Regions from separate parts of the Sorangium sp. So ce295 genome, predicted to be linked through region 2. Evidence: riboswitches for the same ligand, from Rfam matches in the RefSeq annotation. Region 2 holds a riboswitch; each other region holds the start of a gene.
The links. A riboswitch is a leader RNA that binds a small molecule or an ion and turns the genes downstream of it on or off. The one in region 2 is predicted to bind cobalamin.
Positions count from the first base shown of each region.

Region 1 (5,630 bases), 5.4 Mb from region 2:
GAAGCCGCGCTCGACGAAGTGGCGCTTCGCGGCGTCGAGGATCCTGGTGCGCCGCGCAGGGTCGCGGGGTCTGTCGGGGCGGCGGACGGGCACAGAACTCATATGACTGAATTGGGCATATGAGTCAACTCGGGCGGCTCTGGCGCGGGACGTGGGCAGGGGACCACGACGGCCGAGGTGGCGCGCGGGCTGCGGGGGAGGCTCCGCGCGTCGGCGATCCACGCTCGAGGCGGCGCCCGGCGCCGCGCCTCACTGCATGATGTCGTCGACGAGCCGGGCCACCAGCCGGTCGCCGAGCAGGTGCTCCTCGACGAGGTCCTTCGCGTCCTCCTCGCGGACGCCGCGGTACCAGACCCCGTCGGGGTAGACGGCGACCGTCGGCCCCTCGCCGCAGCGCCCCATGCACGACGTCCTCGTCACGCGGATCTGCTGCTGCTGGCCGGCCTGCTTCACGAGCCGGCGCACCGACTCGAGGAGCGCCAGGCTGCCGCGGTCCACGCAGTCGGCGTTGCCGCAGACGAGCACGTGCTTGCGCAGCGAGCGGTGGGCGTGCGGGTGGTTCGACGCCTGCGTGTGCGTGAGCGTGTGGCGCACGCTGTAGAGCATCGCCTTGAGCCCGCCGACCTCCCGGGCGAGCCCCGGCAGCGCGGTGCGGTACATGCACGTGTCGCAGGGGAGCGGCGCCTCGCCGGCGAGCGCCTGGCGCGCGCGCTCGTCGATCAGGCCCGCGAGCGCGCTCGACCGGCCGAGGTGCGGCGCGAGCGACGCCCGGATCCACGGGTACGTCGATGAAAAGCGTTCGACCTGCTCGGCGAGCTTCGTCATGAGCCGCCCGGCGAAGAGGAAGTAGGGGACCACCACGACGCGCTCCGGCCGGTGCCGCGCGACCCGCTCCAGCGTCTCTTCGACCGAGGGCCGGGTGACGCCGATGAAGGTCGGCTCGACGAGCTGGAGCCCGCGGCCTTCGCCGATGAGGCGCGCCGTCTTGCAGAAATCGCCGTTCGCGTCGGGGTCGCTCGACCCGCGCCCCACGACGACGAGCGCCGACCGGGCCCGCGCCGCCGGGTCGGCCGGCAGCGCGGTCGCGGCGCGCTCGAACGCGAGCTCGGCGAGCGCCGGGTGCACGCCGAGCGGCCGCGCCGCCGAGAAGCGCACCCCCGGGTGCGCGGCCCGCGCCCGCTCGAGCGCGAGCGGGATGTCGTTCTTCACGTGCCCCGCCGCGAACAGGAAGAGCGGCACGACCGCCACGCGGGACGCCCGCGCCGCGAGCGCCGCGAGCGCGTCGGCGAGGTGAGGCGTCGCGAGCTCGATGTAGCCGTGCTGCACGGCGATCTCGGGCCGCGCCGCGGCGTAATCGGCCACGATCGCCTCGAACTCGGCGTTCGACGCGGCGTCGCGGCTGCCGTGGCCGATCAGCAGGAGACCGTCGTCATGCACGCGAGCGCCTCCTCCAGGGTGAGCGGGAGGCCCGCGCCGCCCCGCGGCGGCAGAGGGCTCATCCGGGTCCAGAGCTCGGCGACCCACGGCCGCCGCATCCGCGCCCGCGCGAGGAGCTCCCCCCGCGCGAACACCTCCCGCGGCGGCCCGTCCGCGAGGACCTGGCCGTCGCCCAGCAAGACAGCGCGCGAGGCGAAGAGCGGCACGAGATCCACCGCGTGGGTCGCGGTGACCAGCGTGGTCCCCTGCTGCTCGGAGAGCGCGCGCAGCGTCTGGCACAGGGCGAGCTCGCCTTCCGGGTCGAGCCCCGCGGTCGGCTCGTCGAGCAGCAGCACCCGCGGCCGCATCGCCAGCATCCCGGCGATGCACGCGCGCTTGCGCTCGCCGAAGCTCAGCGCCTCGATGGCCCGGTCGGCGAGGTGGGCGATCTGCACGGCGGCGAGCGCCGCCTCGGCGCGGCGGCGCGCCTCGGGCGCGGGCAGGCCGAGGTTTCGCGGGCCGAACAGGACGTCGTCGAGGAGCGTCGCGCCGAGCAGCTGGTCGTCCGGGTCCTGGAGCACGAGCGCGGCGCCCGCGGCGACGGCGTCCGAGGGCGAGCCCACGCGGCGGCCCGCGATCTCGACGCCGCCGCCGGGCGCCGGGAGCAGCCCGACGAGCGTCCGGAGCAGCGCTGTCTTGCCGGCGCCGTTGCCGCCGAGCACCGCCACGGACTCGCCCTCGCCGACGTCGAGGCGCACGTCGCGCAGCACGGGCTCGCCGCGCCGGTAGCCGAGCCGGGGGGCGCGCAGCGCGATCATCCGGCCTCTCCCGCGGCGACGCTGAGCCCGAGGGCCGCGAGGGCGGCGGCGGCGAACGCGACGTTCGCGGCGGGCGCGCTCGTCCTCCGGTCGGCGACGGGGAGCTTCCCCTGGTAGCCGCGGAGCTGCATCGCGAGCGCGGCGCTCTCGGAGCGCTCGAGCGTCCGGAGCGCCACGACGCCCGCGACGGCGCCGGCCGAGCGCGCGGCGGCCCCGGGGCGGGTGAACCCGCCGCGGAGCGCGGCGGCGCTCCACGCGCTGTCGGCCGCGCGCTGGAGCACGCCGGCGAAGCGCCGCGTCAGCGCGAGCAGCTCGACGAGGGCCGCGGGGACGCCGAGCCCGGCGAGCGCCGCCTCGATCTCGGCGGGCGCTGCGGCGCCGGCGAGCCACCGGAGCACGGCGGCCGCCGCGAGGACGCGCGCGCCGATGGCCGCGGCGCGGCGGGCCCCCTCGGCCGTGATCGCGTCGACGGGGAACGGCGCGCCGGGGAGGAGCGGCGCTCCCGGCGTGAGCGCGAGCGCGAGCGCCGCCGCGACCGCTCCGATCCACGCGGCGGGCGCGGCGGCGCGGAGGACGGCGCGCGCCGGCGTGCCCTGGAGGCGGAGGGCCGCGCACGCGAGGAGGAGCAGCGCGGCCGGCGTGACGGGCGAGCGCGCGCCCGCGGCGACGCAGCACGCCGCCACGGCGGCCCCGAGGCGGAGCCGGGCGTCCACGTCGCGGAGCCGCGGAGGCGGGTCAGTCCGCACGGAGGCCTTGGCCGCCGGCCTTGACCGCGGGCGCGCCCGCGCGCTCGACGAAGAGCACGCGCGAGAAATAGCCGAGGGCGAAGCCGGCGAGGAGCCCGGCCCAGAGGAACGCGAAGAGCAGGAGGTCGCCCTCGAGGCCCGCGAACAGCGGCCCCGTGTCGTGGCGCCCTGCGTCCTCGGCGACGCGGCGCACCACGGCCTCGTCGACGCCGTCCCAGGACGCATTGCCGCAGGCGGCGAGCCAGAGGGAAGCGGCGAGCCGGAGCGCTGCCGCGCACGCGCGCCGCGCGAGCGGCGCTGGCAGCGGGCGCTGTCCGAGCCGCCGCGTCACGACGCCCCCGGGGCGAGCCGGACGACCTGGAGCCGGTCCAGGATGTCGGGCCGCCGGGCGCGCAGGAAGGCGAGCGCCCCCGCGGTCATGACGCCCTCGAGCAGGCCGAGCGGCAGCTGGGTGGGGACGAAGGCCAGGGCGACGCCCGTGAACATGGACGTCACCGACCCCTCGCCCGAGAGCCCGAGCGCGAGCGCGAGCGCCGTGGTGGCGTAGGTTGCCCAGTCCGACGTCACGCCCGCCAGGAACCCCGCGACCCAGAGGTTCGCGCCGCAGCGCCGCGCGAGGTGGAAGGCGAAATATCCGGTGAAGGCGCCCGCGATGCCCATCGACGCGACGTCGGCGCCGAGCGTGGTGAGGCCGCCGTGCGCGAGGAAGAGGGCCTGGATAAGGAGCGCCACCACGGTGACGAGGACGGTCATCCAGGGGCCGATGAGCACCGCCGCGAGCCCTGTGCCGCACGGGTGGGAGCAGGTCCCGGCGGTCGGCACCGGCACGGGCATGCACGAGATCGCGAAGACGGCGGCCGCGATGAGGCCGACGAACGGCTTGTAGAAGGCGTCCTGCTCGGTGCGGCGCCGGAGAAGGTGGAGGGCGATCGCGACGAAGGGCAGGGCGAGCGCGTTCCAGAAGGCGCACCAGCCGAGCGGCAGGACGCCTTCCGCGAGGTGCATCGCGGCCGCGGGCCGGGGCGCGAGGAGCGTCCCCAGGGACACGGCAGCGATCGACAATGCGCGGCCGTGAAGACCGATTTCGGCGCTCCGGGTGAAGTCCGCACCCGAACGCCACGAAGACGTGCGCAAGCTGCACCTCGTGGGAGGCTCGGGTAGGTCTCCCGGCTCATGGGTTCAGGGAGCTGATCGAGCTCCCAGCGCTGCGTCCACCTTCCCAGGCCTCTTCCTAATGAGGCCCAGTGGTCTTCGGAGGCAGCTCCCCACTCACGGTGGCGGGACCGCGCCGGTTTTGCACCGGCTTCCCTGTTATGCCCCGGAGGGCACCCGAGGAATGGATTGTCAGGCCGGTGCTCGGTAATCCCGTTTCGTGCCCGGCGTCAAGGACGTCGCGCCCCGATCGCGGAGGAGGCGCTCAGCGGGCGCTGCATCTGGCATGGCGTGTCGGACGAGCTCCCCGTCGAGCGCGGGCCAGCTCCGCCTCGCGCGCGGTGCCCCGCGCGTCGGCCCACGTATCCAGGCGGCGCGATCACGCGAGCCGGGCGCGTACCGGGGTGCGGACCCCGGGCGCGCGGACCGGGCGAACCCGGGTGCGTCGACCGGGGTCGAGCTTCCGCCTTGCGCGCTCCGGCCCGCCGCGAGCGCCCTCGTCCGCGGCGTTGGTGCGGCGGTGATGCCTGCCGCTGGTGGACGCCTCGCCCTCGCGGGCACTGCCGGGGCGCACGAAGCCATCACTGCCGAGGCGCGCCGCGCGCCCGTCGGTGCCCCCATCGAGCAGACATGGGCGCGCCGACGAGCGATCGAGGCCCTGTGATGCGATGGCCGAGGCCGAGAAATTGACCCAGACGCATCACGCGAAGAGTCGTCGAGCACACGTCTTGAATTATGTCCCCCTTAGATAAAACCTGTTTACTTTATCGCCGTGCGGGTGCAGCGCCTGTCGCGTGCAGCGCCTGAGCGGGGTCTCTCGTGCGCTTGAATACAAGGCGCCGGCGCGTTCTTTCCGCAGTGTGCTTTGTTCGTCCGGGCTCTTTACTCGGGAGCAGGCGTCCGGTGTACGGCCTGCTGCCTCGTGGCATCTCTTATTGAAGAGATGAGGGATTTCGTGTTCGCTCGTCTCGGAATGCACGGCGAACGCTGCGCTGTGCGCTGTCTCCGGTGGAGGGGTATGCCCGGCTCGAACGTGAATTCCCGCTGCGCTTGTGTGTGTGGGTTGCGCGCCCGCCTGGCCGCCTTCGTGTCTGGAGCGCTCTGCTCGCTCGGCGTGCAGTCATTGCACTTTGTTATCGACAACGCGCTTGCGGATGCCACAATCTGACTACCGCATGCGCACCGGCGCGGACCCCCCAGCCCGGAGCGCATGCGGTCTTTTTTCTTCGCACCGTGGCGGACGTTCAAGACTCCGGCGCGGTGTCCCTGCCGCGGTCATTCTGGGCCCCCCTCCAGCGTGATGCGCGGTATTTTTTTGCCGTCGAGCGCGCGGTTCGCGCCTCCCGAGCCTTCACTTGCCCGTGAATGTGGCCTGCGATTTCGCCAGGAACGCTTTCATTCCGAGCTGTTGATCTTCGCTGCCGAAGAGCGCGGCGAATGCCTGGGCTTCCAGCTCGTTGGCGGCGGCGAGGTCGAGGCTCTCGCCGCGCAGGAGGAC
Region 1 is NZ_CP150324.1:355,760-361,389, forward strand. It holds gene WMF11_RS01395 (TetR/AcrR family transcriptional regulator) at 1-102, opposite strand, end outside; gene WMF11_RS01400 (CbiX/SirB N-terminal domain-containing protein) at 250-1,437, opposite strand; gene WMF11_RS01405 (energy-coupling factor ABC transporter ATP-binding protein) at 1,413-2,234, opposite strand; gene WMF11_RS01410 (CbiQ family ECF transporter T component) at 2,231-2,980, opposite strand; gene WMF11_RS01415 (hypothetical protein) at 2,970-3,311, opposite strand; gene WMF11_RS01420 (energy-coupling factor ABC transporter permease) at 3,308-4,021, opposite strand; cobalamin riboswitch at 4,120-4,328, opposite strand; gene WMF11_RS01425 (enoyl-CoA hydratase/isomerase family protein) at 5,484-5,630, opposite strand, start outside.
Region 1: it holds a riboswitch for cobalamin, as region 2 does, so the genes downstream of both, WMF11_RS01420 (energy-coupling factor ABC transporter permease) here and WMF11_RS21630 (ribonucleoside-diphosphate reductase subunit alpha) in region 2, are expected to answer to the same signal.

Region 2 (5,630 bases):
TGGAAGTACATGCTCGAGAGCTGACCGATGGTGGGGTTCTCGATGAAGAGGTTCAGCGACTGGCTCTGATCGATGAAGGCCCCGCGATCCGCGGCCATGTCGATGAGCGAGCGCATCGGGATCTCCCACGCCGTCCGGTACACGGCGCGGAGCTGCTCGGGCAGCTCGTCCATGCCCTGGACCGAGCCCTCCGCGAGCTTGAGCCGGGCGCGCACCGCGTCGTTCCAGGCGCCGAGCCGCTTGAGCTCCGCGACGAGGTAGCGGTTCATCTGCAGGAAGTCCCCCGAGAGCGTCTCGCGCTTGAAGAGGTTGGACACCTGCGGCTCGATGCACTCGTAGCAGCCCGCGATCGACGCGATGGTGGCCGTCGGCGCGATGGCGACGAGCAGCGAGTTCCTGAGCCCCTCGGCCTGGACGCGCGCGCGGAGCCCCTCCCAGCGCGCCGCGTCCTCCGGGACGGCGCCCCACGCGTCGAACTGGAGCTCTCCGCGCGCGGCGCGCGTCTCGTCGAACGCCGGATGCGGCCCCTTCTCCGCCGCGAGGTCCGCGGACGTCGAGAGCGCGTGGTAATACACCTCCTCCGAGATCCGCCTGGAGAGCTCCCGCGCCGCCGGGGCGTCGAAGGGCAGGCGCATCTGGAAGAACACGTCCTGCAGGCCCATGAGCCCGAGCCCGACGGGCCGCCAGCGGAGGTTCGATCGCCTCGTCGAGGGGATGGGGTAGTAGTTGAGGTCGATGACGCGGTCGAGCTGGCGGACCGCGGTCCGCACCGTGCGCGCGAGCTTCTCGAAGTCGAACGCGATCGCGCCGTCCGCCAGCGTGACCGTGTGGCGAGCGAGGTTGATCGAGCCCAGGTTGCAGACGGCCGACTCCTCGTTCGAGGTCACCTCCAGGATCTCGGTGCAGAGGTTCGAGAGGTGGACTACCCGGCCCGGCAGCGCCGTCTGGTTGCAGGCGCGGTTCGACTTGTCCTTGAACGTCATCCAGCCGTTGCCTGTCTGCGCGAGCGTGCGCATCATCCGCGCGTAGAGCTCGCGGGCCTTCATCGTCTTCTTGGCGAGGCCTGCCCGCTCGGCCTCGACGTACCGACGATCGAACTCCTCACCGTAGAGATCGGGGAGATCGCGCACGTCCTTCGGGTCGAACAGGCTCCATTCGCCGTCGGCCTCGACCCGCTTCATGAAGAGGTCCGGGACCCAGCTCGCGAGGTTCAGGTTGTGCGTGCGCGCGGCCTCGTCGCCCGTGTTGTCGCGCAGCGAGAGGAACTCCTCGACGTCGGCGTGCCACGGCTCGAGGTAGACGCAGCAGGCGCCCTTGCGCTTGCCGCCCTGGTTCACGGCCGCGACGGACGCGTCGAGCGTCTTGAGCCACGGCACGATCCCGCTGGAGTGCCCGTTGGTGCTCTCGATGAGCGAGCCGCGCGAGCGCACCCGGTGGTAGGCGAGCCCGATGCCGCCCGAGAACTTCGAGAGCATCGCGACGTCGGTGTAGCGCTGGTAGATGGTCTCGAGGTGATCGTCCGGCGAGTCGAGCAGAAAGCAGCTCGAGAGCTGCTCGTGGCTCGTCCCGGAGTTGAACATCGTCGGTGAGCTCGGCAGGTAATCGAGCGACGAGAAGAGCCGGTAGAGCTCGATCGCCTGCGCCGCCGTCTCGGAGAGCGCGCACGCGATGCGCAGGAAGAACTGCTGCGGCGTCTCGATGACGAGGCGCGTCTCGGGGTGCTTCAGCAGGTAGCGGTCGTAGAGGGTCCGCAGGCCGAAGTACTCGAGCTCGTGATCGCGCCTCGGCTCGATGGCGTCGTTCAGCTTGCGGGCGTTCTGCGCCACGAAGCCGTGGAGCCGATCGTTGATGAGGCCCAGCCGCCGCCCCACGGCGATGGACTGCGAGAAGGCGTGGATCTCCTGATTGCGGACTTCCTTGTCGATGTACGTGGCGAGCAGGCGCGCCGCGAGCTTCGCGTACTGGGGTTCATCCGCGATGAGCGACGCCGCCGTCTGGATGGAGAGCTGATCGAGCTCGCGCGTCGTCGCGCCGTCGTAGAGGCCGCTGATGGTCTTCGTCGCGACGCGGAGCGCGTCCACGTCGGACAGGGCCGCGCAAGAGCGGCTCACCGCCCGGACGATCTTGTTGACGTCCACGGGCTCGCTCGACCCGTTCCTCTTCTTCACCCGCATCGTCGTGTGCGGGGGCGCCTCCTCCGCGCCGGCGCTCGTCATGGCGGGCGCATCAGGTGCGTGGGGTGCGTGGCGTGCGTGGAGCGCGCGCAACGGCGCCGCGCCGTTGCTCTTCATCAACGGTTCGTTCAGCATGGCATCCTCCTCGTGCTCGTTCCGAGCGGTCCCGGACCGCTCGCGTCGATGCCGCGAGAGCGAAGAGGCCAGCCGATGCGCACGGGTGCGCCAGGCTCTTTGGAGGAGCCCTCGGACCGACCGCTCGCCCCCGCGGGCGAAAGGAAGACAGCGCGGGAGGGGGTCGGAACCGGGACAAGCGCGAGAGTCTGCGCCAGCTCGGACCTACCCGCCTCCCTCGAGGCTTCCAGGTCAAACCGGCGCCGGATGTCTCCCCAGCGCAGGATGTTGGCAGGTCTTCGGGCTCACGAGCGCTCCGGCTCTCGCCGGATTCCTACGGTCCACCGCTTCCCAGCCCGGGGGCCAGTGCTCGTCGTGGAGATCGTTCTCGCTTACCGCTGCGGGGCAGCCCCGGATTCACACCGGGTTCCCTTTTGAGCCCCGGGCCGAAGCCCGAGGCACCAACACGGGCACTACATATGGTGGTGCAGTGAGCCGGTCAAGCGAGATGTTGTGGGGGAGCTCCGTTGCTCGGTTGCTTGCGTGGTTACGCGGTCGACACACGCTGGCCTGGCGGTGCCCGCCGTGGCGGGCCACAACCCGGGCCTATGCCGCTCAGCGAAGCGCGTCCGGCCGATCCGCTCGACGACCTCATCGCGCTCCTGCGCGGCAAGCGGATCGTGGCGCTGACGGGCGCGGGGTGCAGCACCGAGTCCGGCATCCCCGATTATCGAGGGCCCGAGACGCGGCGCCGCGCGCGGAACCCGATCCAGGGGCGGGAATTTTGCCGCTCGGCCGAGATCCGGCAGCGCTACTGGGCGCGCGCCGTGATCGGCTGGGAGCGGTTCTCCAGGGCCGAGCCGAACCCCGCTCACCGCGCCCTCGCGCGGCTGGAGCAGGCGGGGCAGCTCGATGGCCTCATCACGCAGAACGTCGACGGGCTCCACCAGGCCGCGGGCAGCCGCCGCGTCATCGAGCTGCACGGGACGCTCTCCGAGGTCGCCTGCCTCGCGTGCGGCGCGATGGAGCGGCGCGCCGCCCTCCAGGAGCGGCTCCTCGCCCAGAACCCCGGCTGGCTGCGCCTCGCGGCCGACGTCGCCCCCGACGGCGACGCCGACCTGCCCGCCGAGCACGTGGCGGGCTTCCGTGCGCCGCCGTGCCTCCGCTGCGAGGGGCCGCTCAAGCCGCGCGTCGTCTTCTTCGGCGAGAACGTGGCCCGGCCGATCGTCGACGCGGCGTTCGCGCTCGTGGACGCGGCGGACGCGCTCCTCGTCATCGGCTCGTCGCTGGCGGTCTTCTCGGGCTACCGCTTCGTGCTGCGCGCCGCGCAGCGAGGCATCCCGATCGCCATGATCAACCTCGGCTCCGCGCGCGGCGAGGAGCTCGGCGCGCTGAAGATCGAGGCCCGCGCCGGCGAGGTGCTGCCGCGCCTCGCCGAGGCGCTCGGCGCCGGCGCGACCGCGGCGCCGCGCTGAGGCGTCGAGGCGCTCGGCGCCGGCGCACGCGCGGCGCTGGCATCACCCGCGCCGGTACATCACGTCGCTGCGGAGGACGTACTTGCTCCCCCGTGTCACGGCGGCGCCGCGGTGGAGCCGGCGGTGCTCGAACAGGAGCGCCATCCCGCGCCGCGGGGCGATGCTGCGGCCGCCCCAGAAATCGGTCGTGCCGCCCTCGAAGTCGTCGTTCAGGTAGACCATCGCGGTGAACAGGCTCCGCTCGCCGTCGGATCGCACGAACGACCCGTCGCCGTGCCAGTTGAAATATTCGCCCTCGGTGTAGCGATAGTAGCGGAAGCGCTCGTTCAGCCCGACGGCGCGGTGGAGGCCGAAGCTCGGCGGCATCCAGGGCGCGAGCCGCTCCCAGAGGTTCGCGGCGAGGCCCGGATCGTCGATCATGACGCGGCCGTTCCTGCGCACCTCGAGGTTGATCACCTCGCCGCCCCCGATCGGCGCCTGCTCGAAGCCTCGCGCCTCGGCGAGCGCGATGAAGCCCTCGCACTCCTCGGGCGACAGGACGTTCGTCACCGTGAAGATGCGGAGATCGTCGGTGTAGTCGGTGCACTGGGCGGTCCGTTCGGCGTGCAGGGTGCTCATGCGTGAAGCGTGGGTCCGGGCGGCCCGGATCCGGAAGGGCGGGACCCGGGCAGGACCGGGCAGGACCGGGCAGCGCGGTGGACAGGAGAGCGCCGCATCGCCGATGATCGAGCGCTCGCACCGATGGCACGGGTCTCCAGGGCGGGCCGCAGCGCGGAGCCCGCGGTCCGCTTCAACCACACGCTCCTCCAGCGGGCGCGGCTCGATCTCGACCTGACGCAGGAGCAGGTCGCCGCGTCGATCGGCGTCGACGTGCGGACCTACCGCCGCTACGAGTCGGGCGCCGTCAACGATCCGCGGCTCGGCTTCTCGGTCCGGAGCCCGTCCCGGCGGCGCATCATCGAGCGGCTCGGCGCCGAGCTCGGCCTCGCCGAGGCGGAGCTGCTCGTCGTCGAGGCCGAGGCCGATGCCGCGCCGGCGGATCGCGCCGCAGAGGGAGCGGGTGCGGCGAGCCAGGCCGTGGAGGCGCCCGACGAGGCGGGGGAGGCGCTCGCGGGGGAGGAGAGGGCGCTCGCGGGGGCGGGGAGGGCGCCCGACGAGGAGGCAGGCGAGAAGGCGCCCGCCGGCGCGCCCGCGCCGCCGCAGGGAGCCGCCCCGGCGTGGCGCCCGCTGCACGCGCACACGCTCCAGCGAGCGCGGCACTTCGTCGGGCGCGCCGACATCGTCGATCGGCTCGCCGCGTGGGCCGACGGCTCGCCGCCGTCCCCCCGGGTGATCGCGCTCCTCGGCGTCGGCGGGGCGGGCAAGACCGCGATCGCCGAGCGCTTCCTCCAGGGGCTCGGCGACGCCCCGCGGCCCGGTGGGGTGCTCGTCTGGAGCTTTTACGACGACCCCAGGACCGAGGCGTTCCTCGACCAGGCGGCGGCCTACTTCGCGCCGGGCGCGGGCGCCTCGGGCCCGGCGGCGCCGCGGCCTCAGGCGGCGCCCGGAGAGCAGCTCGCGCGGCTGAAGGAGGCGCTGGGGCAGGGGCCGCCGCACCTGCTCGTGCTCGACGGGCTCGAGACCGTGCAGGCCGAGGGGGGCGCAGGGCGCGCGCACGGCGAGCTCCACGACGCGCTCCTCCGGCGGCTGCTCTGCGCGATCGCGTCCGGGCTCGGCGGCGCGCGGGCGCTCGTCACGTCGCGCTTCGCGCTCGCGGATCTGTCCGCCTGGGCCGAGGGCGGGCTCGCGACGATCCGGCCCGAGCCGCTCTGCGAGGGCGACGCCGCGTCGCTCCTGCGCCGCTGGGGCATCCGCGGCGACGACGGCG
Region 2 is NZ_CP150324.1:5,721,186-5,726,815, reverse strand. It holds gene WMF11_RS21630 (ribonucleoside-diphosphate reductase subunit alpha) at 1-2,309, opposite strand, end outside; cobalamin riboswitch at 2,562-2,769, opposite strand; gene WMF11_RS21625 (NAD-dependent protein deacetylase) at 2,897-3,763, shown strand; gene WMF11_RS21620 (prolyl hydroxylase family protein) at 3,806-4,381, opposite strand; gene WMF11_RS21615 (helix-turn-helix domain-containing protein) at 4,505-5,630, shown strand, end outside.

Region 3 (5,630 bases), 4.3 Mb from region 2:
GAGCGCCCGACCGATGGCCGCGCAGGGCCACCGCCAGCCGCTGGAGCGGTTCGAGGGTATCAAGACGGACTCATCGATTGTGGAGCCATCGAACGTGTCCAGTGCGAGCCACCCGACCTCGAGGGCACCGGGGTTGTCTTGCCCGTCAGCTCCGAGGGCGCGCGGCGCCGATCCGTTGCCGACGCCCGGTGGCCCACGCGCGAGTTGGCGTGCGCGCGTGTCGCGGGCGAAGAAACGCCGGTGTACCCTGGCCGGTGTACCGTGAGGCCCCCGCGAGCCTCTCCGGTGCGCCCGCTCCAGAACGAGCACGATCATGCATCCTGACCCCTGGCACCTGGTCACCAGACAACCGGACTACATCCTGGCTTCCTGGCACCAGATCTTCTGTGTCATCTGGCGCCGCGAGACGACCGAGGACGGCGCGCGCCACCTGAGGGATGCGTGCGCGGACTTCGCGAAGAAGCACCCGCGCGGCATAGGGCTGCTCACCCTCGTCGAGAGCGAGGCGTCGTTGCCATCGGCGCCCGCGCGCAGGGCGATCGCGAGCTTCCTCGCGGAGGCGAGCGCGACCATCCGGTGCTCAGCGGTCGTCTTCGAGGGCTCGGGGTTCCAGGCGGCGATGGTTCGCAGCGTCGTGACAGGGCTCACGCTCATTGCCCGCCAGCGTTATCCGCACAGGGTATGTGACATCGGGGAAGCCTGGCAGATGTTCGCGGAGCTCCTGCCCGCGGTGACGGGCGCCGCCGTGAGCGAAGCCGCGTTCCGGGCATCGCTCGACGCGCTGCGCGAGGACCTCCGCCGGACATGAGCCGGCGCGGCGCCTACTCCCAGTACAGCGTCGCCCGCCCGATCGCGGTGAACGGCCACCCCGGCGAGTAGTGGATCCCGGTGACCGGGGCCGGCTCGTACTGCAGCCGCGACGCGCTCGCGAACTGGACCTCGCGCCACGTCGTGTCGAAGAGGTTCTGGACGTCCACGGCCACCTCGACGTTCTTCCACCGCAGCCCGGCGTTGGCGTCGACGACCGTGAACCCCTCGGCGGTGAGCGACTCGTCCTCGGTCGCCGGCCGCGCGCCGATCGCCTTGACCCGCAGCGCCGCGAACGGCGTGAACGCGCCGAACGTCGGGCGGACGCCGACGCCCGCGGTCAGCGTCCGGGTCGGCGCGAGGGCGACAGCGCTCGCGTTGCCGGCGTTCTCCCGGAAGCGCGCGCGGGTGAAGGTCGCGTCCACGTCCGCGAAGAGCCAGCTCCGGAGCCGGTAGCGCCCGCCGATCTCGATCCCGTAGCGCCGCGTCTGCCCCGACGCCTCGGTCGCGCCCGCGTCGCCGCTCCAGACCAGCTCGGAGTCCAGGTCGAGCAGGAACGCGGCCCCGTTCAGCGACAGCCCGCGCAGGGGCGCGACCCGCAGGCCGACCTCGTAGCCAATCGCGGGCGTGATCAGCGTCGCCGCCCCCTCCCCCAGCACCGCGCCCTGCGCGTCGTTCGAGTGGAAGCCCCGCCCGAAGTGGGCGAAGAGATCGACCCCCTCGACGGGCGACACGATCGCCGTGAGCTTCGGGAGCAGCTGCATCTGTCCCCGGGCGCCGCTCGACCTGTTCCCCGCCGCCTCGAGGTCCTCGCCCGGGTCGTCCACGTTGACGTCGATCCACTGCGCGCGCGCCCCGAGCACGACGCGGAGCCAGCGCCGGAGCCGGGCGTCCTGCTCGACGTAGACGCCGATCTGGCTCTCATCGACGTGGGTCCTGCTCTTCTCCTCGATCCGCTCGCGCGCCTCGTCGTGGTGGAGGGACTTGTCGATCGCGTCCGCGCGGATCTGCGCGCCGAGCGAGGTCGTGAACCTCGCCCCGCCGAGCTCGTATTGCCTGCGGAACCGGAGATCGGCGCCGCCGACGGTGCGGTCGTCGTTCTGCTCGATCTGGTCGCCGTGGACGGGGTCCTCGCTGAAGAACGTGAAGTTCGAGTACAGCGTGAAGCGGTACCGGACGAGGTAGGCCAGCGCGCTCAGATCGGCGTCCCGCCACGCGGTCGAGTAGGCGACGGACGCCATGTGCCGCTCGGTCGCCCCGCCCTCGGTCGGATCCACGGCGCCGAAATGGTCGATGCACGGCTGTCCGAACGCCGAGGGCGGCGGGTTCAACCCGCCCTGCTCGCCCTCGCCGCACACGGCGCGCGCGGGGATCTGGCCGGAGCCGTGCCAGGTCGATCCATACGACATCCAGGTCATCTGGACCTTCCCGGTGTTGTCCAGATCGTGCGTGGCCCGCAGGACCACGTTGAAGCGCTTGAGCCGCTCCGGGTTCAGGAACGGCCCGTCGTTCCGGTAGATCTCCGCCGCGGCCACCGCGCGCCACGTGTCGCCGAGATCCGGCGAGGCGATGACGAGGCCGCGCTGGATACCGTACTGCCCCAGGCTGACCTGCGCGTAGCTCTCCTCGAGCTTCTCGGCGAAGCGCAGGTTGACGGCGCCCGCCGTACCGAAGTCGCCGATGCTCGCGTAATAAGGCCCCTTGTAGCCGTCGAGCCCTGTCACGAGCTCCGGGATCATGAAGTAGAGATCGGTGAAGCCGTGCCCGTGGCCGTGGCTGACCATGTTGACGGGCACGCCGTCGACGAAGAAGGCGACGTCGGTCCCATGATCCGCGTCGAATCCGCGGAGGAAGTACTGGTTCGCCTTGCCCCCGCCCGCGTGCTGCACGGCGAAGAGCCCGGGGACCGACTCGAGGAGGTCGCCCGGCCGGAGCCTCGGCCTGAGCTCGAGCTCCCTGTGTCCGACGGAGACGCGCGACGCGGCCTCGCTGCCCGGCTTCTCCGCCTGGATCGTGACCTCGATCGCGGCGTCGCCCGCGGGCGCGCCCTCGCCGGTGGGCGCTGCGGCGGCGGCCTCCGGCGGGGCAGCGGGCGCATCGGGGGTGTCGCCCTCGGCGCGCGCTGGCCGCGCGGCGGCCAGCACCATGGATAACGCGGCGAGCAAATGAAATGGATGGCGGTGCCCGTGGCTCGTCGTGACCGTCTCGCGCAGCATTCGTGTCCTCCTTCGCCGCAATCGCGCGGAGCGGCGTCGGGCCGCTCGCGTCGAGCTCCGCGAGGACGAAATGGCTGGCCATCGCACGGTGCGCTGGACCGACCTCTCGCCCCCGCGGGCGACCGGAAGGCGACGCGGGGGGCGGTTCGGTATCCGGGACGTGCGCAGAGAGGTGGAGCTGCACCGGCTCGGACCTCACCGCCTCCCTCGAGGCTCCCAGGTCGAACCGGCGCCGGATGTCTCCCGCCGCCGGGCGCTGGCAGGTCTTCGGGCTCGCGAGCGCTCCGGTCTGACCGGCTCCCTACTGTCCACCGCTTCCCAGCCCTCGGCGGGCCAGTGCATGGGGTGGAGGTCGTTCTCGCTTACCGCTGCGGGGCAGCCCCGGAATTTCACCGGGTTCCCTCTTCGGCCCAGGCGAACGCCCGGGCACCAGCACGGCGCGCACCCTAGGACCGCGCGCCTTCGGCTGTCAATCGCTACCGCTCTGCTCGCCCACCCGCGGGCCTGCCGTGCAGGCCGAACGTTCGGGCTCTAGCGAGGATGGGCTCGCTCCTCCGTGGGTCGCGTGCTACACGGCCGCCGCCGTATATGCCCCGTAACGATCTCCGCAACATCGCCATCGTCGCCCACGTCGACCACGGGAAGACGACCCTCGTCGATCACATGCTCCGCCAGTCGGGCGCCTTCCGAGAGAACGAGGTCGTGGCCGAGCGGGTCATGGACTCGAACGACCTCGAGCGGGAGCGCGGCATCACCATCCTCGCGAAGAACACGAGCATCCGGTACCGCGGGGTCAAGATCAACATCGTCGACACGCCCGGCCACTCCGACTTCGGCGGGGAGGTCGAGCGCACGCTCATGATGGCCGACGGGGCGCTCCTCCTCGTCGACGCCGCCGAGGGCCCGCTGCCGCAGACGCGCTTCGTGCTCTCGAAGTGCCTCCAGCGCGGCTTCCCGGTCATCGTGGTCATCAACAAGATCGACCGGAGCGACGCGCGCGCCCACGAGGTGCTCTCCGAGGTGTTCGACCTCTTCTGCGACCTCGAGGCGAGCGACGCGCAGATGGACTTCTCGACGCTCTACGCGATCGCGAAGTTCGGGCAGGCGAAGCGCGAGCTCGAGCACGAGGCGAAGGACCTCGAGCCGCTCTTCGAGACCATCCTCGAGCGGGTCCCCGGCCCCTCGGGCGACCCCGACGGTCCGCTCCAGGTCATCGTATGCAACACGACCCACGACGAGTACGTGGGCCGGCTCGCGGTCGGCCGCGTGGTCCGCGGCACCGCCCGGTCCGGCGCCGACGTCGCGCTCCTCGGCGAGGGCGGCCAGTCGCGCGGCTACGTGAAGATGCTCTACGCCTACGAGGGGCTGAAGCGCGTCGCGGTCGAGAGCGCCGTCGCGGGCGAGGTGATCGCGATCGCCGGGCTCGACACGGTCACGATCGGCGACACGATCACGGATCCGGCGCACCCCGAGGCGCTGCCGCGCATCGTGGTCGAGGAGCCGACGATCAAGATGAAGATCGGCGTCAACACGTCGACGTTCGCCGGCAAGAGCAAGCAGTCGAAGTTCCTGACGAGCCGTCACCTGAAGGAGCGGCTCGAGCGCGAGGCGATGAAGAACCTCGCGATCCGGGTGGAGCCGACCGAGGTGCCCGACACGTTCGTGGTGCTCGGCCGCGGCGAGCTCCAGCTGGCGATCCTCGTGGAGACGATGCGGCGCGAGGGGTACGAGATGCAGCTCTCGAACCCCGAGGTGGTGACGCGCGAGATCGACGGCGAGGTGATGGAGCCGCTCGAGCTCGTGGTCGTGGACGTGCCGGACACCTACGTCGGCATCGTGACCGAGCGCCTCAGCTCCCGGCGCGGCCGGATGGTGAAGATGACGAACCCCGGCTTCGGCCGCGCCCGCCTCGAGTTCCGGGTGCCGTCGCGCGGGCTCATCGGCTTCCGCGGCGAGTTCCTGACGGCGACGCGCGGGACGGGCCTGCTCAACACGATGTTCGACGGCTGGGCGCCCTGGGGCGGCCCGATGATGCGCCGCCCGACCGGCGCCATCGTCGCCGATCGCGTCGGCGTGGCGACCCCGTACGCGCTGCACCACCTGCAGCCGCGCGGCATGTTCTTCATCGTCCCCGGCGTCGAGGTCTACGAGGGGATGATCATCGGCGAGCACAACCGGCCGAACGACACCGACGTCAACGTCATCAAGGAGAAGAAGCTGTCGAACGTGCGCAACCACGGCAAGGACGAGAACGTCCTCCTGGCCAGCCCGCGGCTGCTCACGATCGAGACGGCGATGGAGTGGATCGACGGCGACGAGCTCGTCGAGGTCACGCCCGACGCGGTGCGCGTCCGCAAGAAGGTGCTCGCGTGCAACCGCCGGGAGCGCCGCGAGGACGCGATCGAGCAATCGCAGGCGGTGGAGTGAGCGACCGGGGGCGCGCGGGACGTGCGGGGCGTTTGATGCGCGCCCCTGCCGTGCCTGCCGCGCGATAGGATGCCCTGATGAGAACGCCGCTGCTCTTCGCTTTCCTGGCCTCGCTCGTCGCGCTCTCGGGGGCGGGCGCTTGCGGCGGGGCCGTCGTCGTCGACGGGCTCCCCGGGAGCT
Region 3 is NZ_CP150324.1:1,376,759-1,382,388, reverse strand. It holds gene WMF11_RS05145 (hypothetical protein) at 314-808, shown strand; gene WMF11_RS05140 (TonB-dependent receptor) at 822-3,023, opposite strand; cobalamin riboswitch at 3,265-3,472, opposite strand; gene typA (translational GTPase TypA) at 3,564-5,450, shown strand; gene WMF11_RS05130 (hypothetical protein) at 5,528-5,630, shown strand, end outside.
Region 3: it holds a riboswitch for cobalamin, as region 2 does, so the genes downstream of both, WMF11_RS05140 (TonB-dependent receptor) here and WMF11_RS21630 (ribonucleoside-diphosphate reductase subunit alpha) in region 2, are expected to answer to the same signal.